Regions from separate parts of the Hymenobacter sp. UYCo722 genome, predicted to be linked through region 1. Evidence: riboswitches for the same ligand, from Rfam matches in the RefSeq annotation. Region 1 holds a riboswitch; each other region holds the start of a gene.
The links. A riboswitch is a leader RNA that binds a small molecule or an ion and turns the genes downstream of it on or off. The one in region 1 is predicted to bind S-adenosylmethionine.

Region 1 (10,340 bases):
CAATAAACCCACAGCCATCCGGTTGGCGCGCCCCTGCTGCGCATTGCTGGTTGGGGAGCGTGCCCGTTGCTTGGCTTGTGCATGGGGGGTGCAGTGTACTCATTCCCTGAGCTTCAGGCTCGAAGCCAACTGGCAGCGCGGCGCAGACGCGCGCCAGCAGGGGAAGCCGCCCCGGGCCGTACCCGAGAGCTGGCCGACGTGGGTGGCGCGGTGGCCACTCAGGGCCGGGTCGAGGGGTTCGGCCACGGCTTTGAAAGGGGTGCTGCCCGCTTACAATGCCTGCAGAATAGACGCGGCAATATCGGCAAACTAGGCGCGGTTGAGGCGCGTGTTGAGGAAGAAATTCTCGAACCAGGCAGCTTATTGGGGTGGGCCATGCGGTAGCTGGGGTTGATAGCTGGGTGGGCAAAAGGAAAAGCTAATTCGGCAATGCCCCAAGTGGCCCCAGCACAACCGCCGGCCAGAGCAGCCGTAGAATCGGGACACCTTCCCTCCCCTTGTTATGGTCCGCACCGTTGTCGGCTTATTCACCAGTCCTTCCGAAGCCGAGTTTGCTACCGCGCAGCTACGGGCGGCCGGCTTTGCCGAGTCCGCCGTGCAGCTGGCCACCCGCGAAACCCTGCGGGCCCAGCACCTGCCCGGCACCGAAACCCCCGAAGACTCCTTTCAGGACGGCCTCGCACGGTTTTTCAAGGATATTTTTAGCGGCAAGCCGCTCGACGATGCCGAGGCCCACATTTCTGCTACGGGTCCCGACCACGCTGTGGTGACAGTAGCCACCACCACCCCCGCCGAAGCCGAAAGTGCCCGCGAACTCCTGGACCGCAACGGGGCCATCGACGTGTACAAGCAGCGCCCCCTCACCCCGGCCACCGCCATCGGAGCAGGCGAGCTTGACCTCGAAGGCGACCTCGGCCGGGTGCGGGATGACGACGAGCTGGACGCCAACGGGCTCACTACGCACTAAAGAACGCCAGGCCGAGCGCCGCCGAGGCCTCTCGCGTGTGGCAGTAATTCAATCGACTGAGTTTACTACAGCACGCAAGATGCCTCGGCGGCGCTCGGCATAACGGACTTGTATGGCCCTTCTCACTCTTGACTATTCTCTGAAGCCAGGCGCAGCTTGCTGTGCTTTTTGCCGTAGCCGAAGTAGATAACCATGCCGATGGCCAGCCACACGATGAGGCGCAGCCACGTTTCCCAGGGCAGCGAGGCCATCATCACCACGCACACCACAATGCCCAGAATAGGCACCACCGGCACCCACGGCGTGCGGAACGAGCGCGGCGCATCGGGGTTGGTTTTGCGCATAATCATCACGCCCAGGCACACCATCACGAAGGCCAGCAGCGTACCGATGCTCGTCATCTCGCCCACGACCGCAATGGGCACGAAGCCCGCAAACAGCGCGATAAAGCACCCCAGCAGCAGCGTGGACTGCGACGGCGTATTGAACTTCGGGTGCAGCCGGGAGAATACCGGCGGCAGCAGCCCATCCTTCGACATGGAGAAAAACACCCGCGACTGCCCCAGCAAATCGACCAGAATAACCGACGTGTAGCCGATGAGAATGGCCATAATCACGGCCGACGACAGCCAGGCGTAGGGCGTTTTCTCAATGGCAATGGCCACCGGGGCGGCGCTGTTCTTGAACTCGGTGTAGTTGGCCAGGCCGGTGAGTACATGGCCGAACAGCACGAACAGCACCGTGCACACCGCCAGCGAGCCCAGGATGCCAATGGGCATGTTGCGCTGCGGATTCTTGGTTTCCTGCGCCATGGTGGCCACGATATCGAAACCGATGAAGACGAAGAAAATGACGCCCGCTCCGCGCAGAATTCCGCTCAGGCCGAACTCGCCAAACTTACCGGTATTGGCCGGGATGTAGGGCTGGTAATTGGCCGGGTCGATGTACTTCCAGCCCAGCGCGATGAACACCAGCACCACGGCCACCTTCAGGGCCACCACCAGCGCATTGAACCAGGCCGAGCCCTTGGTACCCCGCGTAACGATGGCCGTAATGGCCAGCACGATGAGCATGGCCGGCACGTTTACATAGCCGCTCACGGTGCTGCCATCGGCCAGCGTGGCCGACTCGAACGGCGACATCACCAGCCGCGCCGGAATGTGCAGCCCGTACTTACTGAGGAATTTGATGAGGTACTGCGACCAGCTGATGGCCACCGTAGCCGCCCCCACCGAGTACTCAAGCACCAAATCCCAGCCAATAATCCAGGCGAACAATTCGCCCATCGTGGCATACGAATAGGTGTAGGCCGAACCCGACACGGGTACCAGCGCCGCAAACTCGGCGTAGCACAGCGCCGAGAAAGCGCAGCCCACGGCCGCCACAATGAACGAAAGCGTAACCGCCGGCCCCGCGTTGTTCGCCGCCGCGATGCCGGTGAGCGAAAAAAGACCCGCTCCAATAATAACCCCGATACCGATGGCAATCAGGCTCACGCCATTCAGGCTGCGTTTGAGGGTATTGGCCCCGGTTTCAGCTGCTTCCGCTCGAAGCAGCTCTAATGATTTTTTAAGCATGAAAATGTTGAGGACGCACCAGTGGTGCAAACAAAAAAGAACGTCATGCTGAGCGTAGCCGAAGCATCTCTACCACGTAAGTAATTCATTTACTATTGCGGTAGAGATGCTTCGGCTGCGCTCAGCATGACGGTTACTGAAAGACGTGCACCTACGCCAGCACCTGAATAACGGCTTCCGAAAAGCGCTCCATTTCCTCCAGCTGCGGACTGGCCTGCAGCAGGAAAAAATCAACGCCCACGTTCTCGAACTCACCAATCCGGTCCTGCAGCTGCGCCGGGGTGCCGGTGAGGCCGGTGCGCAGGCCCCGGTTTGACACCGAGTAGTCCTGCAGCGACACCTGCTGCTCGAGCTGCGTGCCGGCCAGCCACTGCTGGTAGTTGCCATAGCCGGCCGACGAGGCTTTCACATTGGTAATACGGTCCAGCTCCTTTTTAACGTCCTGCTCGTTGTCGCGCACAATTGTGTAGCCGGCCACGCCAAACTTCATCGGGGGCAGGCCTTTCTGCTCGCGGCGGCGGCGCATGTCGGCAATGCGGGCCCCAATTTGCGCCGGCGAGTCGCCGTGCATCACGTAGCCGTCGCACTGGGTCGAAATCAGGTCTTTGGCCGCTTCCGACTCGCCGCCCGCGTACAGGAACGGGGCTTTGGCGGGCTTGGGCTGCAGCACATTGTCGGCCACCTGGTAGTACTTGCCATCGTAGCTGAAATGGTCCTGCTTCCACACGTTGGTCACCACGTCGAGCCACTCGCGGGTGCGGGCGTACCGGTCGTCGTGCTGCTCGAAGTGCAGGCCGTACTTGGTGGCCTCATCCTTCCACCAGCTCGACACCACGTTCAGCGACAAGCGCCCGGGGGCAATCAAATCAATGTTGGCGGCCTGCTTGGCCAGCAGCGCGGGGTTGTGAAACGTGGGCCGCACGGCCACCATAATTTCCAGCTGCTCCGTCACGGCAGCCAAAGCAGCGGCCGTGCTCCAGGCCTCCAGCGACGCCGCTTCGGTGCCCTTGATGTCGTTCAGGTACAGTTCCGCAATCAGCGTGAGGTCGTAGCCCAGGGCTTCGCTGCGCTGCGCCAGTTTCTTCACGTAGCTCCAGTCGGTGGGCATGTGCTCGTCTTCCACGTTGCGCAGCCAGCCCCCAAATACGGGCATCCAATATCCAAATTTCATGGCTTTTTTAATTAACAGAACGTCATGCTGAGCTAGCCGAAGCATCTCTACCGCAGTAGTAATCAATGCTGCCATAACGAAGCGGTAGAGATGCTTCGACAAGCTCAGCATGACGTTCATTTGTTAGTGAGATGGTTTATGCCGTGGCCAATTCAGCGGCTACGGGAGCCGCTGCCGACACGGCCGGCAGCTGCGTTTCGAGGTAGTCAACAAAACGCGCGTAAGGGTCGAAACCGACTACGTTCACGGCGTCGGCCACGAAGTTGGACAGGGCGTTGATGTCGTAATAGAGCACGTCGCCGGTGCGGTCGTCGATGAGGTATTCGATGCCGCCCACGTTAATTTTGGCGGCGGCCACAATGCGCTCCACGGCCGCAATTACCTCGGCCGGCGGCGTGAAGGCTTCCACCTGAATGCCTTTCTTGGGGGCTTCCGTCAGGCAGAATTCGGCCGACTGCTCCTCCGGAATCTGGCAGATTTCGGCCGGGCACAGGTTGAAGCTCTCGCCGGTCGTGAACACCTTCATGGCGTAGAGAAACTTGCCGTCCAGCATCTCCACCCGATGGATATTGCCGCCGCGAGGTGTCACGTATTCCTGCACCAGCGCGGTTTGGTCGATGCCGAGGTCAATCTGGTTGTTCTCGACGGCCGCCTGCAGGCCTTCCAGGGTGTCGAAGCGGATAATGCCCGCGCCGCTGCCCCCGATGTTCACCTTCACCACGATGGGAAAGCGTAGCTGCCGGGCCGCATCCACGGCCCGCGAGGCATGGTTTATCACCAGCGACTTTGGGTACTTCAGCCCCAGCGACTCGAATAGCGAAAGCTGCCGGGCCTTGTTGGTTTCAATGGCCGTGGCCGCCGAGCCGTTGATGATGCGCGTGCCGATGCGCTCGAGGTGCGTGGCGTAGCCGGCCGTGTGGAAAATACCCTGCCCGTGGCCCCGCAGGTAAGCCGAAGAACTCATGCGGTTCACGACCAGACTGTAGCCGCTCTCCTTCTCGGCGGGGTTGAAGAGGTGATGCGCGGCATCAATTTTTTCGTAGGGCAGGCCCCGGCGCTCCAGCTCCGCAAACAGCGGCTTGAACCATTCGGGGTGCTCGAAATAAATGCCAATGGGCTTTTGAGGGAGTGACATAAAACAGAAAAGTTAATTGAGTTAGTAGCAGGATGCGCCTTTGGCATTCGCCAAATAGCAGCGCTCGCCAAAGCATGAAAAACCAAAAAAATGAGGGATTGAGCTAGCAGTTCTCGGGCGAATTCAGCAGTCCGAAATTCAGGGTAAACACCGGAGGCGCAGGCCAGGCACAGTGCTAGCAAAGTGGACTCCAACGGGCGAAAACACGCCGTGCCGCAACCGAGCTATACCCTGAAAAAGAACTTACGAACGCCACCAGCAGGCATGCGAAGCCGGACGTGCGAAAGCCATCGGCCTTTCCTGCCTACCTACCCGCGAACATCGACTCGGGGAAGGCTAAGCCAGACAACAACAGCAACAACAGCCCAGCCCGGCCACCCGCATCGCAGCGGGCCGGGTAACGAGGGTGAGTGATTGCAAGGGGGAGTTGTTGGCAGTTTCCACGGCAACTTGTTTTTATATGTGCAGGAATTGGCACCTTGCCCGCAATTGCGGATGGTTGCCGGCGCTTCGTTGAGCCTGTCTCTCAGCGCCTCTGTATAAAAACAATCCTTCAGGAGAAAGAATTGATGGCACAAAGGTAGTCCGCAATTTCCACTCCCGCCACACCAACTTCTCCGAGCAACTTCACCACCCTGGCCCGCGTATGGAGGAGGCGTTTGGCTGGTGCGTACTTTTCGCCTTGCAGCAATTGTCCGAATACCACTTATTCATGTCTGATACCGTTGTACACGCCGAGCCTTACGGCAGCCTGCTTTTTGCCCCCGAGGTGCCCTGTTTTATCATCTCCTGGAGTGGCTTTGCCAACAGCGAGCAGTTCCGCTTCCTGATGAACCGCGGCCTGGAACTCTACGAAACCGAAGCCGCCCGCACCAAGCCCCTGGGCTGGCTCGCCGATACCCGCCAGGTACAGGCCGTGAAACCCACCGACCAGGAATGGATGCGCACCGACTGGAACATTCGCGCCCAGCGCGCCGGCATTCACCACGTCAGCTTCGTAGTACCCGAAACGGTGTTCGGCCAGATTTCAGTGCAGAACTATACCCACAACGTGGCTGAAGCCAACAACTACGAAATCGCAACTTCCCAGCACCGCACGCTAAAAGAAGCCAAGAAATGGCTGAAGGCGGCAATTGGTTAGCAGCAGCCAAAAAAAAGAACGTCATGCCGAGCATAGCTCAGCATGACGTTCCTGTGTTAGGGCGTTCTGGCAGTCTGAATGTCCTACCGCCGCAGAGCCAGGCGCACGCCGGCCATTAGCCAGCGGCCGGGCATCTGAGCGCCCAGCAGGTCCGAATAGTGGGCATTGAACAGGTTCTGGGCCTGGCCCACCACCCACAGACGCTCGGGCAGCAGGGCCACGTCGAGGCGGCCGTTGATGACCACGTAATCGGTTGAGAGGGTGAAGTCACCTACCGGGGGCAGGCCGGCACGCTGCTTATATACCCCGCCCAGGCTGGCGGTGAAGCGGCGATGCACCAGGCTCAGGTTGCCGCTCACCAGTTGCCGGGCCACGTTGCTCAAGTACTGCGACGTGATATTGCCGTCCACGTTCAGGTGGGTGTAGGTGTAGCCCAGGCTGCCGTCGAGGCGCAGGCCGGTGGTTAACTGCGCACGCGTAGTAGCTTCGAATTCGAGGCCCTGCGTGCTCACGGCAAACAGGTTCTGGGCGAAGCGGTAGGTGCTGGCCGGGTTCAGGTTGGTGAAGCCGGTGCCGGCCTGCACGGTGCTGCCGGGCGTGGCCACGTAGTCAATCAGGTTGCGGCCGTAGCGGTTGAAATAGGTACCGCGCAGCGTCAGGGCCGGGCAGAGCACGTAGTCGAGGCCACCTTCGTAGCTCCAGGTGCGCTCGGCTTCTAGGCCCGGATTGCCTACGTTGAAGCCATTGGGCACCGTGCCGGGCCGGATGGCCGAATTGTACTGCTCGGTAAAGTTGGCCGCCCGAATGGCCCGGCCCACGGCAGCGCGCACCGTCAGCTTGTCGCCCACCTGCTGGCTGGCCGTGAGCTGGGGCAGCACTTCGGTACCATAGGCCTGGTCGTGGTCGAGGCGCAGGGCGGCGGTCAGGTTCAGGCCGGCGCGGGGCGTGAGGCCGGCCACGGCGAATGCGCCCTGGTGCCACACGGCGTGGTTGCCACGGTCGTTGCTACGCACGCTCCGGCGGTCGGCCTGGCCACCGAGGGTCAATTGCACCTTATCCGAGAGGCGCAGCTGGTGCTGGCCCTGCAGGTTGAGGTAGTGCATGAGGTGGTCGCTGGCGACCGAGGTGGGGGTGTAGAGATAATAGTCGGTGCTGGACGTGCCCACCAGCTGCAACTCGGTGCGGGCGCGGGTGTTCCAGTCGTAGCGTAATTGGCCTTGGTACCAGTCGCGCGAAGTGGTTTCGCGGGCGCGGTCGCCGGCGTTGGTGGTGTAGAAGTTCTGGGCGTTGTAGTCGCGCCGGTCGAAGCTGGCGCGGGCGGCGGCGCTGAGTTTGGGGCTGATTTGGTACGCGCCCGAGAGCGAGTAGGTATTCAGCTTGAAGTCGTTGCGCCCCCCGCCGGGCAGGTTCAGCAGCTGGCCGCTGGCCGTGTTGTTGAGGATGCCGCCGGCCAGGCGCAGGCCCTTATCCTGGCCGTAGAAGCCGGCGTTGGTGGTTTTCAGGTCGTACTCGCCGGCCATGAACGTGCCGCCGATTTCCACGCCATCGGGCCGGTGGGTGGCGGCGAAGGTTTTGGTGACGATGTTGACGAAGCCGCCCACGGCATCGGGGCCGTAGAGGGCCGCGCCGGGGCCGCGAACCACTTCAATCTGCTCAATCTCGGCCGGGGTGATGGGCAGGTAGCCGGCGAAGTGGCCCGTGAGCGGGTCGTTCAGCCGCATGCCGTCGAGCAGGATAAGCACCTGGTTGAACGTGGAGCCGCGCAGGGTGATATCGGCCTGCGTACCGAAATTGCCCCGGCTCTGCATTTCGATGGCGGGCAGCAGCCGCAGCAGGTCGTCGAGCGAGGCTACGGGGTACTGGCTGAGGGCACGGCCGGGTACCACGGTCACGTAGCGGCCGGTCTGGCCGGCCACCTGGGCGAGCCGGGTGCCGTACACGGTCACTTCGTTCAAAGCGCGGGCACTGTCGGCCGGGGCGCTCTGGGCGAAAGCGTTAGCCGTGAAAAGCGTGCAAAAAAGCGGGGTAGTGTAGCGCGTAAGTCGCATTCATTGGTGAGTTGATTCGGGTGCAAACTTACGCCACCGGCATCCCAGGCCCCGCCCACAATACCAACCAGCTCGCCGAATAGAAAAGAGCGGCAGCCGGCAGCCGGCAGTCATCCTGCCTCGTACCGATTCAACTTACCCGCGGATGCAGCGAAGGGCCGTAATTTTGTCTCATTATGTCCTCTCCTTATCGGGAAGCGCTACTTCTGGCGCGCCCCTATTACCCGGCCCTCACTGGCGTGCGCGCCCTGGCGGCCTACCTGGTTTTCGTGCTGCACGCCCGCTCCCCCGCCATGCCACCGTGGCACCGTGGCTGGGCAGTACTGCCAGCCAGTTTTACGTAGGAGTCAGCCTGTTTTTTGTGCTCAGCGGCTTTGTTATTGCCACGCGCTACCAAGGCCGCGTTCAGTTCACATCCAATGTGGTGGCGAAAATACCTCTGGCGGCGCTTTGTCCGGATTTTCCCGCTCTATCTGCTGCTACACGGGCTGCTGCTGTTCATGCACTACGGGCAGTTTCCGCCCGGGCAGGGCAGGCATACGCTCGCGCTGGTGCTATTGAGCCAAAGCTTGTTGCGGGGCTTGTCGAGTACCCTTAAGTACGTAGGAATTCCGCAGGGCTGGTCGCTCACGGTCGAGGGCTGCTTTTACCTGGCTGCGCCGCTGCTGCTGGGGGCCTGGGCCAGGTACGGTAGCCGCGGAGCAGCAAGCTTTGTGGCCGTGGTGATGGGCAGCGGCCTGCTACTGACCTATCTGTGCACGGGGCACCCGGCGTTGCACGGCTTCTTTGGCTCCTATTATCATCTCATCAACTACACGTTTTTCGGGCGCGTGCTGGAGTTCGTTATCGGCGTAGGACTAGCGCGCTGGTGGGCCGGCCGGCCGGCTGCTACTGCCCCCCGCTGGCCGTGGCGCACGGTGGCGGGCGGGCTGCTCATGGGGCTAGCCATCGGGCTGCTGGTGAAACTAGAATCGCCCTCTACCTTCTACGACGGGCTGCTCGACCCAGCCGCCATCGCGGTTCACTTGCTGCTGTTTCCGGCCGGGGCCGTTGTGCTGTTGGCTGGCCTGCTGGCCGAGCACAGCTGGCCGAGCACAGCTGGCCGAGCACAGCTGGCTGCGCGCTTTCCTGAGTACGCGCCTTTTGGGCGTGCTGGGGCGCAGCTCTTACGCGTTTTACCTGCTCCACATTGGGGTTTTCAGCATCTGGTGGCACAGCTCGCGCTTCGAGGGCAGCTCCATGATTTGGCAGTTTCTGGCAGTCGTTGGGCTGTCGCTGGGTTGCCATTACTGGGTGGAAGAGCCACTGCGTCGGCTCCTGCTGCGCCGTGGGCGGCCGCATCCCGTAGCCGCGTACGCTCCGAGCGTTGACTAAACAGTAGTAGCGGGCTGCCGTACGCGCGGCCATATTCAGTCGAATTCCCAATGGTATGCGGCGCACGGCGGGCAGTCTGTTTTTTTCGCTGCTACTTTCGCCCTAGCGGAAGGCAACGTCGCCCCAACCGCCGCGTCCTTCGCGCGAAATTCATTTTCACTCACTCGAAGTTTTTCTATGAAGCACCTTTTCGCGCTGGGCCTGCTGGGTCTGGCGGCCACTACGCCGGCTTTCGCGCAGGCTCCCACCCCACCGGCTGCCAAGCCCGAATCTCCCTACCGCGCTTCGGCTACCAAGGTTAATGACCTGGTGCACACCAAGCTCGACGTGCGTTTCGACTACGCCAAGCGCCATATGCCGGGCAAGGCCTGGATAACCCTCAAGCCCCACGCCTACCCTACCGACTCGCTCCGGCTCGATGCCAAGGGCATGGAAATCAAAGCCGTAGCACTGATGAACGGCAGCCAGCAAACCCCGCTGAAGTACGACTACGCCGACGGGATGAACCTGCGCATCAACCTGGGCCGCACCTTCAAGCCGGGCGAGGAGTACACGGTGTACATCGACTACGTATCGAAGCCCGACGAGCTGAAGGTGAAGGGCTCGGCCGCTATCACCGACGCCAAGGGCCTGTATTTTATCAACCCCGACTCGACGGTGAAAGGCAAGCCGGTGCAAATCTGGACGCAGGGCGAGACCGAAGGCTCGTCGGCCTGGTTCCCCACCATCGACCGCCCCAACCAGAAAACCACCGAGGAAATCTCAATGACCGTGCCCGCCAAGTACGTCACGCTCAGCAACGGCCGCATGGTGAGCAGTACGCCCGCCGGCCCCGGCCTGCGCACCGACGTCTGGAAAATGGAGCTGCCCCACGCCCCCTACCTGTTCATGATGGCCGTGGGCGATTTCAAAATAACGAAGGATACC
Region 2 (10,340 bases), on a different contig from region 1:
GCTCACCACTGCCCCGCGCGCGGTGGCTGGCCGCATTGCCGGTACCATCACGGATGCAGCTACTAATAAGCCTGTATCGTACGCCTCAGTGGCCGTGCTCGATGCGGCTAACAACCCCGTGAATGGGGGCGTGGCCGACGACGACGGGAAGTTCGTGCTGGCCGGCATCCCGGCTGGTACCTATACGGTGCAGGTCAGCTTTTTGGGCTACACAAACGTCAGCCGCCCGGGTGTGACCGTTGTGGCCGGTGAGACGACGGCGTTGGGGACTATTGGCATGGCTTCTTCGGCCCAGAAGCTGGGCGAAGTAGTGGTGACGGGCCAAAAGGCCATCATTGAGGAGCGGGTGGACCGCACGGTGTACAACGCCGAAAATGACCAGACCACCCGGGGCGGTGATGCGACCGACGTGCTCAAGCGCGTTCCCATGCTGAGCGTGGACTTGGACGGCAACGTGAGCCTGCGCGGCAGCTCCAGCATCAAGGTGCTCATCAACAACAAGCCTTCGACCATTGCAGCCGGCAGCATTGCCGACGCGCTGAAGCAGATTCCGGCCGACCAGATTAAGACCGTGGAGGTGATTACCTCGCCCTCGGCCAAGTACGATGCCGAAGGCTCGGGCGGTATTATCAACATCATCACCAAAACCAATACCCTGCGTGGTGCCACGCTGGGTGTGAACATCAGCGCGGGCCTGCGCAGTAGCAACCTGGGCCTGCAGGGCGGCCTGCGCACCGGCAAGATGGGCTTTTCGCTGAGCGGTTTCGGGCGGGGGCAGTACAATACGCCGGGCGAGTTCACCAATACGCAGGTGACCCGTAGCTTGGGTACCGGCGCGGCTACTACCACCCTGCAACGCGCCGACTCGCGCCAACAGGGTATTTTTGGGCGCTACTCGCTGGGCTGGGACTACGACATCAATAAGTTTAATTCCTTGCAGGCTTCGGTGTCATACGGCACGCGCAGTGGCAACAACTACCAGAACGGGTTGCTGCGCACCAGCTACGCCGGCACTACGGCCACGGGCTCGCCTTACAGCACCGACCTGCGCGACACCTATTCCAAAGACCTATCGGGCACCTTGGATGCCAGCCTGAACTACACGCACAGCTTCGAGAAGCCACAGCACGAAATCAGCCTGCTGACCTTGTTCAGCCGCAACGACCGCACCAACAGCTTCACCAACACCATTTATCAGTCGAGTGACCCGCGCAGCCCGGCGCGCATCGTCAACGACAACCCCAGCTACAACGAAGAATACACGGTGCAGCTGGACTATCAAAACCCCATCAGCAAAACCCAGATTCTGGAAGTCGGGGCCAAGAATATTCTGCGTCTGGTCAATTCGGACTACGCGACCGTTTCGTATGGCACCAACGGCGAAGTGCTGCCGGCCGTGGGCCTGCTCTCGGCCAGCAACGTGTTTACCTACCGCCAGAACGTGACGGCTGCCTACGCCGCCTACACCCTGGGCCTGCCCAAAGGCTTTACCCTGAAGCCCGGCCTGCGCTACGAGTATACCACCATCGACGCCAACTTTGCCAAATCGGAAGCAGCCAACATCCCGAACTACGGCGTGCTGGTGCCCAGCGTGAACTTCTCGCGTAAGCTATCGAACGGTAACCTGGTCAAGCTGGCCTACAACCGCCGCATTCAGCGCCCCTCGCTGCAGTTCCTGAACCCCAACGTGAACGCGCAGAACCCCAAGAATGTGAGCCAGGGCAACCCCTACCTATCGCCCGAATACACCAACAACTACGAACTGGGCTACAACATGCTGGTGAAGCGCGTAAACCTGGGCCTCAGCACGTTTATCCGCAACACGACGGGTTCGATTGAGGCCCTGCGCTCGGTGCGCGGTGCCGACACAGTGTCGACCAGCTACGCCAACATCGGCCAGCAGAACGCCTATGGCGGCAGCATCAACGCCAACCTCAACGGTGCCAAGCTGAACCTGAACGCGGGCACCGACTTTTACTACGCCACGCTCACCAACAACGTGCCCGACCGCAATTTTAATGCTTCCAACCAGGGCTTTGTGTTCAGCGGCCGCCTCGGGGGCTCCTACAACTTTACCCCGGTGTGGGGCGTTCAGGCCTTCGCCTACTTCCGGGGCAACCAGGTGCAGCTGCAGGGCAACCAGAGCGCCTTCTACTTCTATACGATGGGCATCAAGCGCGACTTTGCCGAGAAGCGCGGCAGCCTGGGCTTTGGGTTGGATAATTTCTTTACGCCCAGCATTACCATTCGCAACAACGTAGTGTCGCCGCTCATCGACCAGGCCAGCCGCAACGAGCTGCACTCGCTGGGCTTCCGCGTCAGCTTCAGCTACCGGGTCGGCAAGCTAACGGCCGGCCCTTCGCGTCGCGGCAAGAGCGTGAACAACGACGACCTGAAAAGTGAAGGCGAAGGCGGCGGCGGAGTTGATGCGAGCGGCGGCGGCGGCGGGGCCCCGTCTGGTGGCGGCGGTGGCCGCCCCGCTGGCCAGGGCGGTGCCCGGCCAGCGGGTGCTACTGGTGCGCCGGCCGGTGCCCCCTCCGGCGGCTACCCCGGCCAGCAGCGCCCGGCTACGGCCCCTAGCAACCCTGGCGGCCAACCGGCCACCGACAGCACCGCGCGGCCCCAGCCCGGCCAACGCCCCGGCGGCTATCCCGGCCTGCGCCCCGCCACGGCCCAGCCCGCCGATACCACGCGCCGCCCGCCGGTAGCGCCCATGCCGAGCCTCATCAATGCGCCGGCCAGCGCGCCGTCGCCGGGCACCAGCACGCCCAACGGCACCGTGCCCGCCGGCAGCCCCGGCGGCCGGCCCTAGCTAGTCCGGTTACTAATTGCAAGTGGAAACGTCATGCTGCGCCCGTCGTAGCATGACGTTTGCTTTTGTCGTCTTCACGCTTTTTTAACTAAGCCCCGCCCGGCGATGCCCTACTTTTGCCCGGCCGCTTCATTTGCTTCGATGACCGATAAGCCCCTCATTTCCCTGCCCGACGACGATGACGCGCATTTTTTGCAGCGCCTGCAGCCTTCGCGGCTTATTCTGCCCATCGTTATTGGGCTAGGCGTGGTGGGGTTCATGTTCTGGCGCAGCTACAAGCCCGGCGATTTGGCCCCGTTGGCCCACGCCCGGTACGCGTGGCTGCTCGTTACGCTGGGGGTGCTGCTGGCCCGCGATTTCGGCTACATCTACCGCATCCGGCACATTGCCGAGCGCGAGCTCAACTACCGCCAAAGCCTCGATGTGATTATGATTTGGGAGTTTGCCTCCTGCGTGCTGCCTTCGGCGGTGGGCGGCACCGCGGTAGCCTCGTTCATTCTGCACAAGGAAGGCATCACGTTGGGCAAATCGATGGCCTACGTGATGGTAACGGCCCTGATGGATAACCTGTACTACGTCATCATGGTGCCGCTGGTGGTGCTTATTGCCGGAGCGGGATTATATCCGCACGAAGCCCTGCACAGCGGCTTTATCACCACGCTGCGCATCATGTTTCTGGTGAGCTACGTGGCCGTTACGGCCTATGCGGGGCTCATGCTGTACGCTATTTTCATTAATCCGCGCTCGGTGCGGCGGGTGCTGGTGCGCCTGTTTTCGATGCTGGTGCTGAAGCGTTGGCGGCGCAAAGCCTACCTCCACGGCCAGGAAATGGCCCGGGCTTCGGAGCAGCTGCGCGGTAACCCAGCTATTTACTGGTGGCGGGCGGCGGCCAGCACCTTCTTCGTCTGGACGGCCCGCTACCTCGTCATCGGCTGCCTTATCGCGGCCTTCGTGCCAATGGATACGGATACCTTCCTGTTCATCTTCGCCCGCAACCTCACCTACAAAGTGCTGCTGCTGCTGGCCATCACGCCGGGCGGCGCGGGCATCGTGGAAGGCGCGTTCCCCACGTTCTTCGGCAAGTTCATCGGCACGGCCACGCTCACCAGCTTCATGGTGCTGCTGTATCGGGTAGTCACGTACTACCTGTACCTGGTGCTGGGCACTGTTTTCCTGCCGCGCTGGGTGGCGCGGGTGTTCGCGAAGGGAGTTAAGAGTGAGAAGTTGAAAACCAGTTAGATTTTAACTCCTTGCTTTTAACCCCCTTCCTGCCTCATTTTCCCGCCGTGGGGCGCTGGTAGGTTTGCCAGAATTCGGGGTGCGGGATGGCTTTGTAGAGTTGGTAGATTTCGCCGTCGGCCAGGCGCGGGTCCAGTTTGGGGTCGGGCGGCAGGGGTGGCGTGGTGGCGGGCTGGGGCGTGAAGTATTCCTCGCACAATATCTGGTGATGATGCGGCGCTTTGCCCAGCACCCGTCCGGCGCTCACGGCCTGGGCCACGCTGTGCGCCACGTAGTAGCGCCCGTTGGTGCCGCGCTCGTACTCCACAAAATGGTCGGTACGGTCGTCGGCATAAATGGTGTTGTAATGCGGTGCAATGCGGTCGTGGCGGCCGGCGTGCTGCCGGGCTATGGCATTCATCGTCAGCGTATCGTGCTCCCACAGGGCCTGGTAGCGCCGCACGGCATAGTCGCGCTGCTGCACGTAGAAGCGTCCCGACAGCCGGCCCGTGAGGTAAGTGCCCGTACTACGGTGATTGGCGCGCCGGGCCACGAAGCTCAGCACGTACACGGTTTCGTCGCCCTGCTGCTGCACGCTGTCCAAGTGTAGCGTGAATTTGCGCCAGGTGCTGGCTTTGAATAGCGGCATCGTGCGCACCGGGTCGGCCGCGGCCGTATAAAAGCCCTGCCCGCCGGCGCTCAGGTCAAACCAGCCGAGCGGGGTTTTGGGCTTGGTCAACACCCGTACTTCCCGTATCCGGTGTTTTTCGCGCGGCCCCAGGCCCAGGAAGCCCCCGGTGAAATTGCGGTAGCCGGCTGGCTCCACTACCTGACTCACGTACTCCGCCTCGTAGCGCAGCGTGTCGAAATTGCTGAGGCGGCGGTGGGTGTACACTTCAGCCACGTAGTCGGCTTGCTCGTAGTTTTTGGGCAGGGCAGCCAACACTTTCTTCATTATTTTGCGCGGGTCCAGGCTTTCGCCGCGCACCTGCACGCCCGCTAGCTCGTAGGCGGCCGGGGCCAGCCGCACCGTCAGGGGTGCGGCGGTGGCGGCTACGCTAGCCGTCGCGTAGCCCACGCTGCTCACCTGGACTTCGCCACCCGCTGCCCGCAAGGCAAAGCGGCCCCGCCCATCGGCCACCGTGCCCACGCCCTGAGCGGGCACCGAAACCGAAGCGTATGGCACCGGCTGGCCCGTTTTCTGGTCCAGCACCACCCCGCGTAAGGTCGCGGTGCCAGTAGCCGCCCGCACCTGGCGCGGCCGGCCGGCCGGATTCAGGGCGGTGGGTCCGGAGCGGGCCGCCGCACTATCGGGCGGGGTCATTGGCAAGGCCGCCACCACGGCCGTTGCACCGTGCGACGGGTTCACGCTGCGCAGAAACAGGAATCCATCCACCGCCTCGCTCCACGGGCCGGCCAAGGGCTGATAGTCGAAAGCATAGGTAGTCAGGCGCTGGCCGGGCGCGTCATGCTTCAGACTCACAAAGGCGTAGTCCCCCGGTTGGGCCAGCAACGCGGCCTCGAGCGAGCCGGCCACTGGCGCGGGCACCGGCTTATACCCCATAGCCGGGAAACCGTGGGTACCGCTGCCGCTCAGCGTGCCCAGAATGTACACTTGGTCCGGCCCGAGGCCGTTCTTCACGGCGCGGCCCATGGGGCGATAGGCCTGAATTTCGGCATTTTCGAAGTGGTCGGTGCGGTTGGCCAGGTGGGGCAGGGCCGCCCAGCACACCACTTTCTCCTGCGGATGAGCCCGCACGTACCACAGCAAGTTGTCGGCCATCTGGGCATCGCGCGGGTTGCTGTCGGTGGCGATGAACTGCTCTTCCAGCTTGGCATTGGCGTCGTGGGCGGCGTAGTCGCGGGCCTGGGCCAGTAGGCTGCGCAGGTTTTGCTGCCAGAAAGCGGCCTCGGTGCGCCGCCTGGCGTCGGGGCTGGCGGCGGCTTTGTCCACCAGGTGAGTTGTTTTGGCCATTTCCTTCTCAAAATCGGTCAGCTTGGTGGTGGGCAGAAAAGCAAATTGCTCGCCCATAAAGCCAATGACTTCTTCGAGGTATTCATAATTGAGCAGGCCCGCCGCTTTCTGCGGGGCCAGAAACGCTTCTAGGTCGTCCACCATATCACCGCTGTAGCCTTCACTCATCAGCTGCGGGTCGAAGCCGGCTACACGCAGCCCGCCTTTGCCGATAAGCGGTAGCACGGCCTGAAATTCCTGCGTGCTGGTCCAGACCGGGAATACGCTGTTACCAATAGCTTCCTGCGCTGGCCGCCCGGCTTCCAGTGCCTGCTGGGCCTTGTGCAAATCGTAGAACCCGCTCTCAAACGCCACCGTCGTAAAGCCCAGCCGCTCGTGCAGGTAGCGCAGGAGCCGGATTTTGGCCTCGAATACATTGCCTTCGCCGTGGCTGGGCTCGCCCAGCATCACCACCCGGGCCGGGCCAATTTCGGTTTTCAGAAATTCCAGGTCCCGAAAGTCAGTATCGACTGGATTGATGCTGCGCACGACGTGAACGGGCAGGGGAGTGGGGGCTTGGGCGTAGGCCGCCGGAGCGAGTAGGGCCGCCGCGAGTAGGGCGAAGGCCGTTTTCAAATCAGAAAACATTCAGCAGAGAAAAGTGGAAGAACCGCGCGGCGCGGCCGGAATGGGCAGCAAGTTAGCTCGCTGATGGACAAGCGAAATAGGATGGCCGCGACTGCTGAAAAAGAAAAAAGGCCCCGAACCAGCGTGGTTCGGGGCCTTCCGGGCAGTTGGGTTTGGAAGCTTACTCTTTTTCCAGCATCAGGGCCGCGCCGTCGGCCGACTTCAGCGTCAGCTTATCGTCGGTGAGGGTTTCCACGGCGAAGGTGTTGCTGGTAGTCGAGCCATCAGGCGTCATCGTGATGGTTTTGCCGGCCTGGTCGAACGTGTATTTGCCGTTCACAGCTCCCGAAGCACCGGTCATGTTGTAGGTGCCGTTGGCAAAAATGCGCAGCTCCTCCTGTTTCTGGGCATCAGTTTGCTTCACTTTGTCGCCGGAAGTATCGGTTTCTTTAGCGGTTTTCCACACCTTGCTGTCGGTGCCGTACAGCATGTTCACGCCTTCTACTTTGCCTTTGTCGTTGCTGCACGAAGCAGCAAATAGCGACACGAGCACCAGTAGGCTGGCAAAATAACGAAGCGAAAAAAGGGACTGGAGTTTCATGAGCACAACGAGTAATGGTGAAAGAATGAAGTGGTAGCCCGCGCACGGCGAACTCGTCGGCTTACGATACCGGGGCAAAAGAGTTGGCCGCGAAACCCCGCCGCACCAAGTGCGTATAGCAACCCGGCCGGCCCAACCGTGAGGTTCCCGGTGAAATCATTCGCACCACTTAATTTAATAAACCCCATGGGACTCTTCGATTTCATCAGCGACAAAGGCGACCAAAAACCCGTAGAGCCCGCTGCTAAGCCGGCGGCCGGCGGCACCGATTTTTTCGGCAACGCAAAACCGGAAACTTCTGGGGATACGTACACTGTTGTCAGTGGAGATTCCCTCTCGAAAATAGCCAAGCACCACTACGGCGACGCCGCTAAGTGGCACCAGATATACGACGCCAATAAGGCGGTCATCGGAACCAACCCTGACTTGATTGAAGTCGGCCAGGTGTTGACCCTACCTAGTCTCTAGGTACTTTTTTGCAGAAAAAAGGTGAGAAAAGCCACTCTGTTTCAGGGTGGCTTTTTTGCGTTTGGCGGGGTCGGTGATAAATGGGTAGCAATAGAAAGAACGTCATGCTGAGCGCAGCCGAAGCATCTCTACTGTATTAGTAATCAATGATAATAGCTAAAAAACGAAGCGGTAGAGATGCTTCGGCAAGCTCAGCATGACGTGCTGGGAACTTCCTTTTGACCCAGCTAAAAATATTTTTGCTCCAACGCTTGCCCATTCCAAATATCCTGTTCTACCTTTGCCGTTACCAGACAGGTACTCCCCGCTAACGGTGGGCAGTTTTCAAGTTTTATACAGAAGTGGCGAGAGAATAGGCTCCGTGACCCACTGGCAACCTTCGACCAACGAAAGGTGCCAATTCCTACCCACCCGCAGCTTCGGCCGCGCTGGGACAGATGATTCGAGTGCCATGGAAAATTCTTCGAATGCTGCTTTTTTTCCCCCGACTGCTTCGGCCGCCTTGCGCGCCGAAGGTTCGGGTTTCTTCGTTTCGGCCGATGGCGGCCGGAATGTGGCACCGCGCCCGGCGCGAATGCGAATGTGCTGTTGTCGCCCGTGTTGTTGCTAGCCTGATTTCGGCTTAACAACCTCCTCTTTCTTCTTCGTGGGAATGCCGTTGCGCCTGGTGCCCGTTGTGGCCACGCGGGTACCTCGAATGCGCTGAGCACGGCCATGCGCCGGCTAAGCGCCGCGCCGGACTGTCGCCCCAAGCGGGCCCTTGCTCCCGAAGAAGTATCTCTCCCTCAACCAGATATTCTTCCTGACTTCGTATGTCCAAGTACACTGCTCCCGCTTCCATTCAGCACGAACTGGCCGCTACGGCCCAACACTTAGCTAGCGTGCTGCCCGCCACGGCCAGCCACACCATTGATGCCGGTATTGCCGCCGTGCATGCCACCGGCCTGGCCCAGCACAGCCTTCGGGCCGGCCACAAAGTCCCCGATTTTACGTTGCCCGATGCTTTGGGCCAGCCGGTTGCACTGGCGGCGCTGTTGGCGGCCGGACCGGTGGTGCTGGTGTTTTATCGCGGCAACTGGTGCCCCTACTGCAACGTGCAGCTGCGGGCCTACAATCAGGCGCTGGCCCAGTTTAAGGGCTTTAATGCTACTCTGGTAGCGGTTTCGCCCCAAACGCCGGACCTGACCAATCTCACGGCCGAAGAAAAGGAACTGCAGTTTCCGGTGCTCAGCGACCTGGGCAACACGGTGGCCAAGCAGTTCGGGCTGGCCTACCAAGTGGGCGACGCCGTGTACCACACGCTGCACGGCGTGGGCATCGACCTGGCCACCTTCAACGGCGACGACAGCGGCGAGCTGCCGCTCACGGGCACGTTCGTTATCGCGCAGGACGGCACCATTGCCTGGGCCGCCACCGAAGCCAACTTCAAGCAGCGCCCCGACCCGGCCGTGTTGCTCGAGGCATTGGCCAAGCTTTAGTCCAGATTCATATCCAAAAAAAACCGCTTCACGCTTAAAACCGCAACCTCATGTCCGTTCAGCCCCAGCACTTCGAAACCCTCCAACTCCACGCCGGCCAGCAGCCCGACCCCACCACCGGGGCCCGCGCCGTGCCGCTGTTCCAAACCACCAGCTACGTATTTAAGAGCGCCGAACACGGGGCCAACTTGTTTGCCCTGAAAGAGTTTGGTAACATCTACACCCGCCTGATGAACCCGACTACCGACGTGTTCGAGCAGCGCGTGGCGGCCCTGGAAGGCGGCGTGGCGGCGCTGGCCACCGGCTCGGGCCAGGCGGCCCAGTTCATTGCCCTGAACAACATTCTGCAGGCCGGCGACAACTTCGTGAGCACGGCCTACCTGTATGGCGGCACCTACAACCAGTTCAAAGTGGCCTTTAAGCGCCTGGGCATTGAGGCGCGCTTTGCCGATGGCGACAACCCGGCTTCGTTCGAGCAGTACATCGACGAGAAGACCAAGGCAATTTACCTCGAAACCATCGGCAACCCGAGCTTCAGTATTCCCGATTTTGAGGCCATCGCGGCCATTGCCAAAAAGCACGACCTGCCGCTGATTGTGGACAATACCTTCGGCGCGGGCGGCTACCTGTTCCGTCCCCTGGAGCACGGCGCGAACATCGTGGTGGAGTCGGCCACGAAATGGATTGGCGGGCACGGTACCAGCGTGGGCGGCGTGATTGTGGATGGCGGCACCTACGACTTCGGCAACGGCAAGTTTCCGCAGTTTACGGAGCCGAGCGACGGCTACCACGGCCTGGTTTTCAACGACGTGTTCGGCAAGGGCAGTACGTTTGGCAACATCGCCTTCATCATCCGGGCGCGGGTGGAAGGGCTGCGCGACTTTGGCCCGGCCATCAGCCCGTTCAACTCCTGGCAGCTGCTCATCGGCCTCGAAACCCTGAGCCTGCGCGTGGACCGCACCGTGGAAAACGCCCTGAAAGTAGCCAACTGGCTGGAGCAGCACCCGCAGGTGGAAAGCGTGAACTACCCCGGCCTGGCCAGCAGCCCCTACCACGCCATTGCCAGCAAATACCTGAAGCGCGGCTACGGCGGCGTGCTCTCGTTCCGGGTGAAGGGCACCAAGGAGACGGCCACGCAATTCATTGATAACCTGAAGCTCATCAGCCACCTGGCCAACGTGG
Region 3 (10,340 bases), on a different contig from region 1:
TGCCTTTCACGGCGTGGCCGGCCTGCAGGCTCACAAATTCGGCCTGGCGGGCGCGCACGCGCACTTCGTCGCGGGCGGGCATGTCCAGGCGCACCTGCTTCAGCTGGTCGTTCAGGCGCTGGTACACGGCGCGGGCGTAGTCCCAGTCGCGGTCGGTCCAGGTGGCGCGTTGGGTACGGGTTTCGCGCACCAGCTGGCCGTAGGCCGCAGGCAGGTCCTGGGGCGTGAGGGCGTTTATCTGGCCGTTGTAGGGCCCCATTAGCTTGGCCTCAATGGCCAATTGCTGGCGCGGGTCGAGGGGCCGGGCACGGCGGGCGCGGTTGGTTTCGTTGTAAGAGGCCGTGGCTTTGCCCACACGGGCCAGCTTACGGGCGGCCGTGCGGGCGGCACTATCCAGCTCGTGGCCGGCCTCGCGCACGGCTTCCTGCCGGTCGCGGGGCGTCGAGTCGCAGCCGGTGACCAATAATGCAGCCAGCAGCATGCCAGCCACAGATTTTAAGCCCGCCAGCCGGTTACGTAGTTCACCTTTCATCGCACAAACACAGTAGTTGGGTTGCAAATAACGGCCACCTTGGCCGCACCTGCCCTCTACTGCTGCGCCAGCCGAAAGGTTAGCGTCAACTCGTATTCGGCCACAATATCCTGGCCACTCACCTGGGCGGGCACCCACTCATTCGGGATGGTTTTCACCACGCGCAACGCCTCCTGGTCGCAGCCCGCCCCAATGCCGCGCAACACGCGGTGGTTGATGGCTTTGCCCTGGGCATCCACCGTGAAGCCGATGGTGACCTGGCCCTGCACGTTGCGGTCCTGGGCCTGCTGGGGGTATTGCAATTGCGTGGTATAAGCTGCCAGGGCCGCGTCGCCCCCAATAAACAGCGGGGGGCGGTCTACCATGCGACGCTTCCATTGGCCGGGAGCCAGTTCGGTATTGAAGTTGAGGTCGCCCGAAGGCCGGTAGAATAGTAGCTGCCTGGCCGAATGGTCGTAGCGCTGCACCACCACTACCTCCTTCGAGGCTGTGATGCCATAATATTCCCATACGCCCACCTTGGTGCGCTTATCAAGCAGGCCACTTTCCCACTTCGTGGAATGCATTTTTTGAGCGTAGGCTGGCGCTGCCAGGAGAAAAGAGACTAAAAAAAATAGAGAGTAAATATAATATTTCATAGTAAGTGGGTGGGTTTGGAGGTTAGAGAGAGCCACAAACAATACTTGAAAACGTTTGCGGACTCGCAATATAATAAAAAGTTCTATTTTCAGACCCCTCACACTTGGGTTTCCACCCGTGCTTGGTTGGTATTGTTATTAATTTTACAGACCCGGGTGCTGATAATTTAATGATTTAAGTTATTGGTATAGATAACAATAATTTTATTTCCGCTCGGCAATAGCTCATGAATGACTATGTAATGAAAAGCGTAGGCAAAATGCGGAATAGTAAGAACCTTTATTGGTAAAATTATATTAAAAATTACTAATAGCTCTGCTTTCAGTCGAGCGCAGTAATTCATTGGTGGGTAAAATCAGACCATTGAGCATACGTTTGCTCAGCCTCAAAAGCAGATGGCTAGACATATTTTGTTGGATTAATCCGAGCTGAACCAATTGCTGGCGAACTATACCAACCCTGCCAGCCGGTAACACAAGCTAGCAGGGGGGCATGGTGCTGAGCCTCGTATTGAGTGCTCCGGCTGAGACTGCATTAAAAAAATGGGCGGGTAGCTCGTAAGCCACCCGCCCCATCAACTATTTCCTGCTGGCCGGCTGTTGCAGGCGGATGGTAGCCGCCGCTAAAACAGCTCGGCCGCTACCCGCCGGATGCTTTCCGACTTGCCCATGGAGTAGTAGTGCAGGCAAGGTACGCCGTGGGCCATCAGCTCGCGGCTCTGGTTGAGGCACCACTCGATGCCGATGGCGCGGGCCGCCTCATTGTCGCGGCACTGGCTGATGGCTTCTACCAGCGGCTCGGGCAGGTTGAGGTAAAAGGTTCTGGGCAGCATGGTGAGCTGGCTTTTGGTGGTCAGCGGCTTCAGACCCGGAATGATGGGCACGGTGATACCCGCGTCGCGGCACTTTTTCTCGAACTTAAAAAACTCTTCGTTGTCGAAGAACATCTGGGTCACGATGTACTCGGCCCCCCGGTCAACTTTGTGCTTCAGGAAGCGGAGGTCGGAGGCATAGTTTGAGGCCTCAAAGTGCTTCTCGGGGTAGCCCGCCGTACCGATGCAGAAGTTGGTAGCCCACGTATCGTCCTGCTCCTCATCCAGGTACTCGCCCTTGTTCAGGTTGGCCACCTGGCCGATGAGGTCGCAGGCGTAGGCATGGCCGTCGGGCTCGGGTTTGAAATGGCCTTCCGATTTGATGGGGTCGCCGCGCAGGGCCAGGATGGAGTCGATGCCCAGGAAATGCAGGTCAATCAGCGCGTTCTCCGTCTCCTCCTTCGTGAAGCCGCCGCAGATGAGGTGGGGCACAGTGTCGACGTCGAAGCGGTTTTTGATGGCCGCGCAAATGCCCACCGTGCCGGGCCGGCGGCGCACGGTTTTCTTTTCCAGCAGGCCGTTGGGGTGGTGGCGGTACACGTATTCCTCCCGGTGGTAGGTCACGTCGATGAAGGGCGGCTTGAACTCCATCAGCGGCTCGATGTTCGAGAACAGCGTGTGGATATTTTCGCCCTTTTTGGGCGGCAGTACCTCGAAGGAGAAGAGGGTTTTGCCGTTGGCTTGGGCGAGGTGGTCGGTAACTTTCATGTTTAAGCTGTTAGCTTTTAGCTGCTAGCTATTAGCTCTTGGCAGTAAGTATTTTAAGGGCACGAGCTAATAGCTAGCAGCTAAAGGCTAACAGCCAATTATTTTGGTTCGTAGTTCAAATTCGGCATCAGCCAGCGCTCCAACTCGGGCAGCGGCATGTGCTTCCGCTGGGCGATGTCTGCTACCTGGTCAACCCCAATCCGGCCTAGCCCAAAGTAGCGCGAGTCCGGGTGGGCATAGTACATGCCGCTCACCGAGGAGGCCGGGTACATGGCCAGGTTTTCGGTGAGGATAATGCCGGTCTGGCTCTCGGCATCGAGCAGCTGGAAGAGGGTTATTTTTTCGGTATGGTCGGGGCAGCCGGGGTAGCCGGGGGCGGGGCGCACGCCGCGGTATTTCTCCTGAATGAGGTCGTCGCCGGTGAGGTGCTCATCGGGCGCATAGGCCCAGAATTCGCGCCGTACCCGCTCGTGCAGGCGCTCGGCGAAGGCTTCGGCCAGGCGGTCGGCCAAGGCCTTCACCATGATGCTGGAGTAGTCGTCGTGGTCGGCATCGTACTGCTCAATCAGCTTTTCGATGCCGATACCGGCCGTCACGGCGAAGCCGCCCAGGTAGTCGGCGCGGCCGGATTCCTTGGGGGCCAGGAAATCGGAGAAGGCGACATTGGGAATGCCGGGGCCCTTCTCGCCCTGCTGGCGCAGCGTGAAAAACTCGGTAGTTACGGTTTCACGCGAGTCGTCGGCGTAGATTTCGATGGTGTCGTACCCCTGCGTGTTGGCCGGCCAGAAACCCAGCACGGCGCGGGCCGTGAGCAGCTTCCCATCAATGATTTTGGTGAGCATGGCCTGCGCATCCTCGAACAGCTTGGTGGCGGCTTCGCCCAGCGTGGCATCGTCCAGGATGCGCGGGTAGCGGCCCTTCAGCTCCCAGGTGTGGAAAAAGGGCGTCCAGTCGATGTAGCGGGCCAGCTCGGCGAGGTCGTAATCTTCGAGCACCTTGGTGCCGAGGAAGGTGGGTTTGGTAATACTCACCGTATCCCAGTCCGATTTCACGCCGTTGGCGCGGGCGGCTTCGATGGTGAGGTAGTTCTTGTCGCGCTGGCGGCTGGCGTAGTCGGCACGCAGGGCGTTGTAGTCGTCGGCCACGGTCTGGGCGTAGGCGCGCTCACCCGAGCCGAGCAGGCCTGCCGCCACGCCCACCGAGCGCGAAGCATCGTTGACGTGCACCACCGGCCCGCTGTAGGAGGGCGCGATTTTCACGGCCGTGTGCAGGCGCGACGTGGTGGCCCCGCCAATGAGCAGGGGGATTTTCAGGCCGCGCTTTTCCATGGCCTGGGCCACGTACACCATCTCATCGAGCGAGGGGGTGATGAGGCCGGAGAGGCCAATCACGTCGACCTGCTGGCGCTGGGCTTCGTCCAAAATCTTTTCGAGCGGCACCATCACGCCGAGGTCCACGATGTCGAAGTTGTTGCAGGCCAGCACCACGCCCACGATGTTCTTGCCGATGTCGTGCACGTCGCCTTTCACCGTGGCCATCAGGATTTTGCCGGCCGTCTGGCGCTCCGAGCCCTGCTTGTCGGCCAGTAGGTAGGGTTCCAGGTACGCCACGGCCTTTTTCATCACGCGGGCCGATTTCACTACCTGCGGCAGGAACATTTTGCCAGCCCCGAACAGGTCGCCCACTACGTTCATGCCAGCCATCAGCGGGCCTTCGATGACTTCGAGCGGCCGCCCGACCTGCTGCCGTACTTCCTCGGTGTCCTCGTCGATAAATTCGGTAATGCCCTTCACCAGCGCGTGTTGCAGGCGCTCCCACACGGGCAGGCTGCGCCAGGCATCGGCCACTACTTCGGCCTTGTCCTTCTGCTTCACCGTGTCGGCAAATTCCACGAGGCGCTCGGTGGCGTCGGCGCGGCGGTTCAGGAGCACGTCTTCGCAGAGCTCGAGCAGGTCCTTCGGAATCTCATCGTACACGCCAAGCTGGCCGGGGTTCACAATGCCCATATTTAGCCCCGCCCGGATGGCGTGGTAGAGAAAGGCCGTGTGCATGGCCTCGCGCACCAAGTCGTTGCCGCGGAAGGAAAAGCTGATGTTCGAAATGCCGCCGCTGGTGAGCGCGCCGGGCAGGTGCCCTTTAATCCAACGCACGGCTTCGATGAAGTCGATGGCGTAGTTGCGGTGCTCGTCCATGCCCGTGCCCACGGTCAGGATGTTGGGGTCAAAAATGATGTCGGACGGGTCCATGCCCACTTCCTTGGTCAGGATGTCATAGCTGCGCTGGCAGATTTCCTTGCGGCGTTCCAGCGAGTCGGCCTGGCCGTTTTCGTCGAAGGCCATCACCACCACGGCGGCCCCGTACTGGCGCACCGTATGGGCCCGCTCACGGAAAACGTCTTCGCCCTCCTTCAGTGAAATCGAGTTCACGATGGGCTTGCCCTGCACGCATTTCAGGCCGGCTTCGAGCACGCTCCACTTCGAGGAGTCAATCATGACGGGCACCCGGGCAATGTCAGGCTCCGAGGCGATGAGGTGCAGGAACGTCGTCATCACCTGCTCCGAATCGAGCATGCCCTCGTCCATGTTGATGTCGATGACTTGGGCCCCTTCCTCCACCTGCAGGCGGGCCACGGCGAGGGCTTCCTCATACGCGCCGGTGCGGATGAGGCGGGCGAAGGCGCGCGAGCCGGTCACGTTGCAGCGCTCACCCACGTTCACGAAGAGGCTATCAGGGGTGATGTTGAAGGGTTCGAGGCCGGACAAACGCGTGGCGTTTGAGTTAGAAGTTAAAAGCGAAGCGTTAAAATCCATCACTGGCTTTTCTCCGGATTCTAACGCTTCACTCTTCACTTTTAACTGTTTCAACGCTCGCGGCTTGTACTGCTTCGCCAGCTTGCTCAGCTCCGCAATGTGCTGGGGCGTGGTGCCGCAGCAGCCGCCCACCACGGTCACGATGCCTTCCTTGAGGTATTCTTCCACCAGCGCGGCAAATTCCTGGGCCGACTCGTCGTAGCCGCCAAAGGCGTTGGGCAGGCCGGCGTTGGGGTAGGCCGAAATGTGCACGTCGGAAATCCGGCTCAGTTCCTGCACGTACTGGCGGAGCTGGTCGGCCCCGAGGGCGCAGTTCAGGCCCACGCTTAGCAGCGGCAGGTGGCGGATGCTGTTCCAGAATGCCTCCACCGTCTGGCCACTGAGGGTGCGGCCGGAAGCGTCGGTAATCGTACCCGAAATCATGACGGGCACTTCGCGGCCCCCTTCATCGAAGAACTTCTGCACGGCGTAGAGGGCCGCTTTGGCGTTCAGGGTATCGAAAATGGTTTCGATGAGGAGCGTGTCCACGCCGCCATCCACGAGGCCGCGCACCTGCTCTAAGTAAGCCGTAGCGAGCTCATCGAAGGTCACGGCGCGATAGCCGGGCCGGTTGACATCGGGCGAGAGCGAGGCGGTGCGGTTGGTGGGGCCGACGGCCCCGGCCACGAAGCGCGGCTGCTCGGGCGTGGTGTACTCGTCGGCCGCCTCGCGGGCCAGGCGCGCCGACTCGTAGTTCAGCTCGTACACGACGTGCTCCAGGCCGTAGTCGGCCTGCGCGATGGTGGTGCCCGAAAAGGTGTTGGTTTCCACCATGTCGGCCCCGGCGGCAAAATATTCGGCGTGGATGCCCTTGATGATGTCGGGCCGGGTCAGGCTCAGCAGGTCGTTGTTGCCGCGCAGGGGCTTGGGGTGGTCGGCGAAGCGGGTGCCCCGAAAATCCTCCTCCGTGAGCGGGTGGCGCTGAATCATGGTGCCCATCGCGCCGTCGAGAATCAGCAGGCGCTGGCGTAGGAGCTCGGGAAGCAGGTGGCGCGAGGCCAAATCTTCGCGTGCCGGAGAAATCTGGGGAAGGGTAGGGGCGGAAACGGACATTTCTTTCGGGGTCGAATAGCAGCGTACAGGCGCGTATCCAGAAAGAAACCCGGGCGCGAGCGTCCGGTTCCGGCTGTCATCTTCTTTCACCAAAAAACGCGGTGAAACGGGAGTTGGCACCTACTCGTGGTAGGTTGCCAAGACGTCATCGGGCCCGGTCCCTCGGTCTTTCTGGATAGCAGCGTGATGCGAAGATACGACGGAAGCACAATCTTGGGTAATCCGAGAATCCATCGAGCATCATGCTTCGACTGCGCGGACGCCAGATGAAGCACAACGTTCTATTAGCCGAAAGCGCTACAATGTCCACGCCAGCCACACGCTGCCCGCCGCGAACACGGTTGGCTCCGGGGGCAGCTCCAGAAACGCGGTGGCCCCCAGCAGCCCGGCCAAATCGCCGGAACCGCCCACCCGTAGCGGCGTGGCCAGGCGGCGGCCCTCCGCGTCCACGGTCAGGCGCACGGGTACAAAGTGCGTTAGCTGGGGCTTAAAGTTGATGTCGACGGTGAGCATGGCCGGCATCGGCGCTTCGGGCACCGCGGCCGTTTCGCCGGCTTCGGTGGGCTGCTGCACGGCGCGCAGCCAGGGCCGCACGTAGCGGCAAGCCGTGAGGAACGTGGACACCGGATTGCCGGGCAGCCCGAAAACCACCGGCCCGCCGGCCCGCGCCCCAAACCACATGGGCTTGCCGGGTCGCTGCTGCACTTCGTGGAATATTTCCTCGACGTGTAGCTCGCGCAGCAGGCCGGGCAGGTGGTCGGCGCGGCCCTTGCTCACGGCCCCGCTCAGCACCATGACATCGAAGCCGGCGGCCAGAATATTGGTGAGGCCCACGCGCAACTCTTCCACGTTGTCGGAGAGGTGGAACAGCGAAACCTCGGCCCCCGCCTGCGCAAACAGCGCCTGCAGGGCATACACGTTGGAACGTCGAATCTGGTGCGCCAGGGGGGTGGCCGATAATCCCACCAGCTCGTCGCCGGTGCTCACCACGGCCAGGCGCGGGGCGCGGGTCACGGCCAGTTCGGCCGCGCCCACGGTGGCGGCCACGGCCAGCTCAGCGGGGCCGAGGCGGGTGCCGGGGCGCAGCAGGGTATCGCCGGCGTGGCGGTCGGCAGCCTGCTGGTGAACGTTGACGCCGGGCGCGCCGGGCGGCGGAATCTGGATGGTGGCGCGGTTGTCGTGCAGCAGGATGTCTTCGTAGCGAACCACCGCATCAGCTCCCACGGGCAGCACCGCGCCGGTCATCACCTCCACGGCCTGCTGCGGGCTGGGCAGCGCACGAGTTGGTTCGCCGGCGTACTGGGTGTGCGCGATTTCAAATTCCGACTGGCCGCCGGCCCAGGCGGCAAAGGCCACCGCGATGCCGTCCATCGCCACCCGGTTGAAGGGCGGAAAGTCGCGGTCGGCCGTGAGCGTTTCGGCCAGGATGCGGCCAGCGGCGTGGGGCAGGGCCAGGGTTTCGGACGGCAGGGGGCGGGCGGTGGCCAGCACGCGGGCAGTGGCTTCGGCGGGGGAAATCATGGAAAGAAAGGAGTATTAGATGGCTTGTGGGGATAAGTAAAACGTCATGCTGAGCGCAGTCGAAGCATCTCTGCCGCAATACTAAATTGATTACTTGTGCGGTAGAGATGTTTCGGCTGCGCTCAGCATGACGGGCTGGGTGCCTTTCTGCAGCGCCTACGGAATCAGCCGGTCTTCGCGCAGCTGGGCAAACAAGTCAAAAAAGGAATCCTCCGTACTTTGATACACCGTGAAGCCCCGCTTGCGGCTATTGGCCATATCCGTCATCACTTCAATGGGCCGACCCAGGTCTAAATCGGTGTGCCAGGGCGATGCCAAGCGGCTCAGGTCGGCCTCGGTAAGGTCATTTTTTGTGGCGATGTCACGCCATAGGTCCGCATCGCCGGCCATTTCTGCTTCGAGCGGATGAATGGTGCCATCGAAGCCGACGGGCTCAATGCCGAACCATTCGGCCAGACGGCCCCACAGCTGGCTCCAGCGGAAAATATCGCCGTTCACCACGTTGTAGGCTTCGTTGCGGGCGGTTTCGGTGGTGGCGGCCCACACCAGTTGTTTGGCGATGACTCGGGCATCGGTCACGTCCGACAAGCCGTCCCACTGCGCCTGCGAGCCGGGCCAGCAAAAGGGGCGGCCGGTTTGCTTGCAGATGCTGGCGTACACGGCCAGCGTGGTGCCCAGGTTCATGAGGTTGCCCACGGCTTTGCCTATAATGGTGTGCGGCCGGTGGATGCTCCAGGTGAAGCCATCGCGCTTGGCTGCGGCGTATACTTCGTCTTCCTGGGCGTAATAAAAATTGTCGAGCGGCAGCCGGGGCTGCGACTCACGCAACGGGGTGGGGGGCGGCACCCCACCACTCACGTAGGCCTCAAATGGCCCCAGATAATGCTTCAAGCCGGTCACCAGGGCTACGTGCTGCACTGAGTGCTTCGGGCCGAGGACGGCCAGCAGATTGCGCACCATGGCGCTGTTCACGCGGATGTTCTCGGCCTCGGTGTCATTGCGCATCCAGCTGGTGATGAAGACGTGCGTGGGGGCAATAGCAGCCAGCGCCTTTTCCAAGCTGGCGACGTCCATTAAATCGGCGGCCACGGGCTGCAGGCCGGCGATGGCGGTACTGGGCCGACGGGCCAGGCCATAAGTGGGCCATTGCTGAGCCAGCAGCTCTTGGGCCAGGTTGCTGCCGATGATGCCGCTGGCACCAACTACTAATGCGGTATTGAACATGATGAAATTGGAGGGGAATGGCGCAGCCCGAAGGGGCTGGCGCGGCAGATGTCGCCAAGGCAGCCGGGGGCGTTTTGGCCCGGCGCTGGGTACAAAACGGCTGCTTGGCGCAATAGTTTGCGGCGAAACAATTGGCCGCCGAGTTAGCTATTAACAATTCTGCCGCAGCCGGAGGTTGGATACGGTGAGGTTATTTTGCACCCGCCCCGCTAACGATTAGACGCAAATATGCGTCGCTACGACCTATGCTGACCAAGAATTTTACCCACGTCAACGCCGCCAACCAGCCCACGATGGTGGATGTGGGGGCCAAAACCCCCACCCGCCGCGTGGCCCGCGCCCACTGCCGCGTGGTGCTGGGCGAGGAGTTGCTGGGCCGCGTGCAAGCCGGCGAGATGCCCTCGCACAAGGGCCCGGTTATCCACACGGCCATCCTGGCGGGCATTATGGGGGCCAAAAAAACCGCCGACCTTATTCCCCTCTGCCACCCGCTGGGCCTCGATGACTGCCGCATCACCATCGAGCCCGACGGTTCCGACGCCCTGCGCGTGGTGTGCACCGCCGTGGTCACCAGCCGCACCGGCGTGGAGATGGAAGCCCTGACCGGGGCCACCGTGGCCGCCCTCACCATTTACGACATGTGCAAGGCGTTTTCGCACGATATTTCCATCGAGGGCGTGCAGCTTATCGAGAAAACCGGCGGCAAAAAGGACTTTCATCGCAGCGAAAATTCGTAACTTTTATCATGGAAAGTAGCGCAACCTCAAGCGTAAAACGCACCAAGCACGCCGCCCTGGCCCGTCCCGATATAGGCGAATTCGGCCGCCATGAGCTGGCCATTCTCGGCGCGCCCTGCGGCGATATCCAAACCCTGGTGGCCCGGCTGTTGCCGTTGCTGGCCCCGGCGCTGCGCGTAGCTTACGTCGATGCCGACCACGCCGCC

Region 2: linked by a shared signal. The riboswitch ahead of ABIB44_RS20440 (peroxiredoxin-like family protein) and the one ahead of ABIB44_RS00220 (ATP-grasp domain-containing protein) in region 1 are both predicted to bind S-adenosylmethionine.
Region 3: linked by a shared signal. The riboswitch ahead of metH (methionine synthase) and the one ahead of ABIB44_RS00220 (ATP-grasp domain-containing protein) in region 1 are both predicted to bind S-adenosylmethionine.

What each region holds. Positions count from the first base shown of each region.
Region 1 is NZ_JBEPPC010000001.1:49,568-59,907, reverse strand. Features, by position in the region: gene ABIB44_RS00240 (hypothetical protein) at 100-246, opposite strand; gene ABIB44_RS00235 (hypothetical protein) at 503-967, shown strand; gene ABIB44_RS00230 (amino acid permease) at 1,090-2,544, opposite strand; gene ABIB44_RS00225 (LLM class flavin-dependent oxidoreductase) at 2,696-3,715, opposite strand; gene ABIB44_RS00220 (ATP-grasp domain-containing protein) at 3,852-4,850, opposite strand; SAM riboswitch class I at 5,304-5,396, opposite strand; gene ABIB44_RS00215 (hypothetical protein) at 5,563-5,991, shown strand; gene ABIB44_RS00210 (TonB-dependent receptor plug domain-containing protein) at 6,075-8,039, opposite strand; gene ABIB44_RS00205 (hypothetical protein) at 8,216-8,383, shown strand; gene ABIB44_RS00200 (acyltransferase family protein) at 8,399-9,409, shown strand; gene ABIB44_RS00195 (M1 family metallopeptidase) at 9,591-10,340, shown strand, end outside.
Region 2 is NZ_JBEPPC010000014.1:2,466-12,805, forward strand. Features, by position in the region: gene ABIB44_RS20415 (TonB-dependent receptor domain-containing protein) at 1-2,812, shown strand, start outside; gene ABIB44_RS20420 (lysylphosphatidylglycerol synthase transmembrane domain-containing protein) at 2,954-4,051, shown strand; gene ABIB44_RS20425 (erythromycin esterase family protein) at 4,086-6,632, opposite strand; gene ABIB44_RS20430 (hypothetical protein) at 6,793-7,212, opposite strand; gene ABIB44_RS20435 (LysM peptidoglycan-binding domain-containing protein) at 7,399-7,680, shown strand; SAM riboswitch class I at 8,009-8,124, shown strand; gene ABIB44_RS20440 (peroxiredoxin-like family protein) at 8,493-9,158, shown strand; gene ABIB44_RS20445 (O-acetylhomoserine aminocarboxypropyltransferase/cysteine synthase family protein) at 9,209-10,340, shown strand, end outside.
Region 3 is NZ_JBEPPC010000006.1:41,474-51,813, reverse strand. Features, by position in the region: gene ABIB44_RS14570 (hypothetical protein) at 1-481, opposite strand, end outside; gene ABIB44_RS14565 (energy transducer TonB) at 589-1,098, opposite strand; gene metF (methylenetetrahydrofolate reductase [NAD(P)H]) at 1,794-2,750, opposite strand; gene metH (methionine synthase) at 2,849-6,538, opposite strand; SAM riboswitch class I at 6,726-6,834, opposite strand; gene ABIB44_RS14550 (molybdopterin molybdotransferase MoeA) at 6,950-8,173, opposite strand; gene ABIB44_RS14545 (SDR family oxidoreductase) at 8,330-9,397, opposite strand; gene moaC (cyclic pyranopterin monophosphate synthase MoaC) at 9,643-10,134, shown strand; gene ABIB44_RS14535 (NTP transferase domain-containing protein) at 10,143-10,340, shown strand, end outside.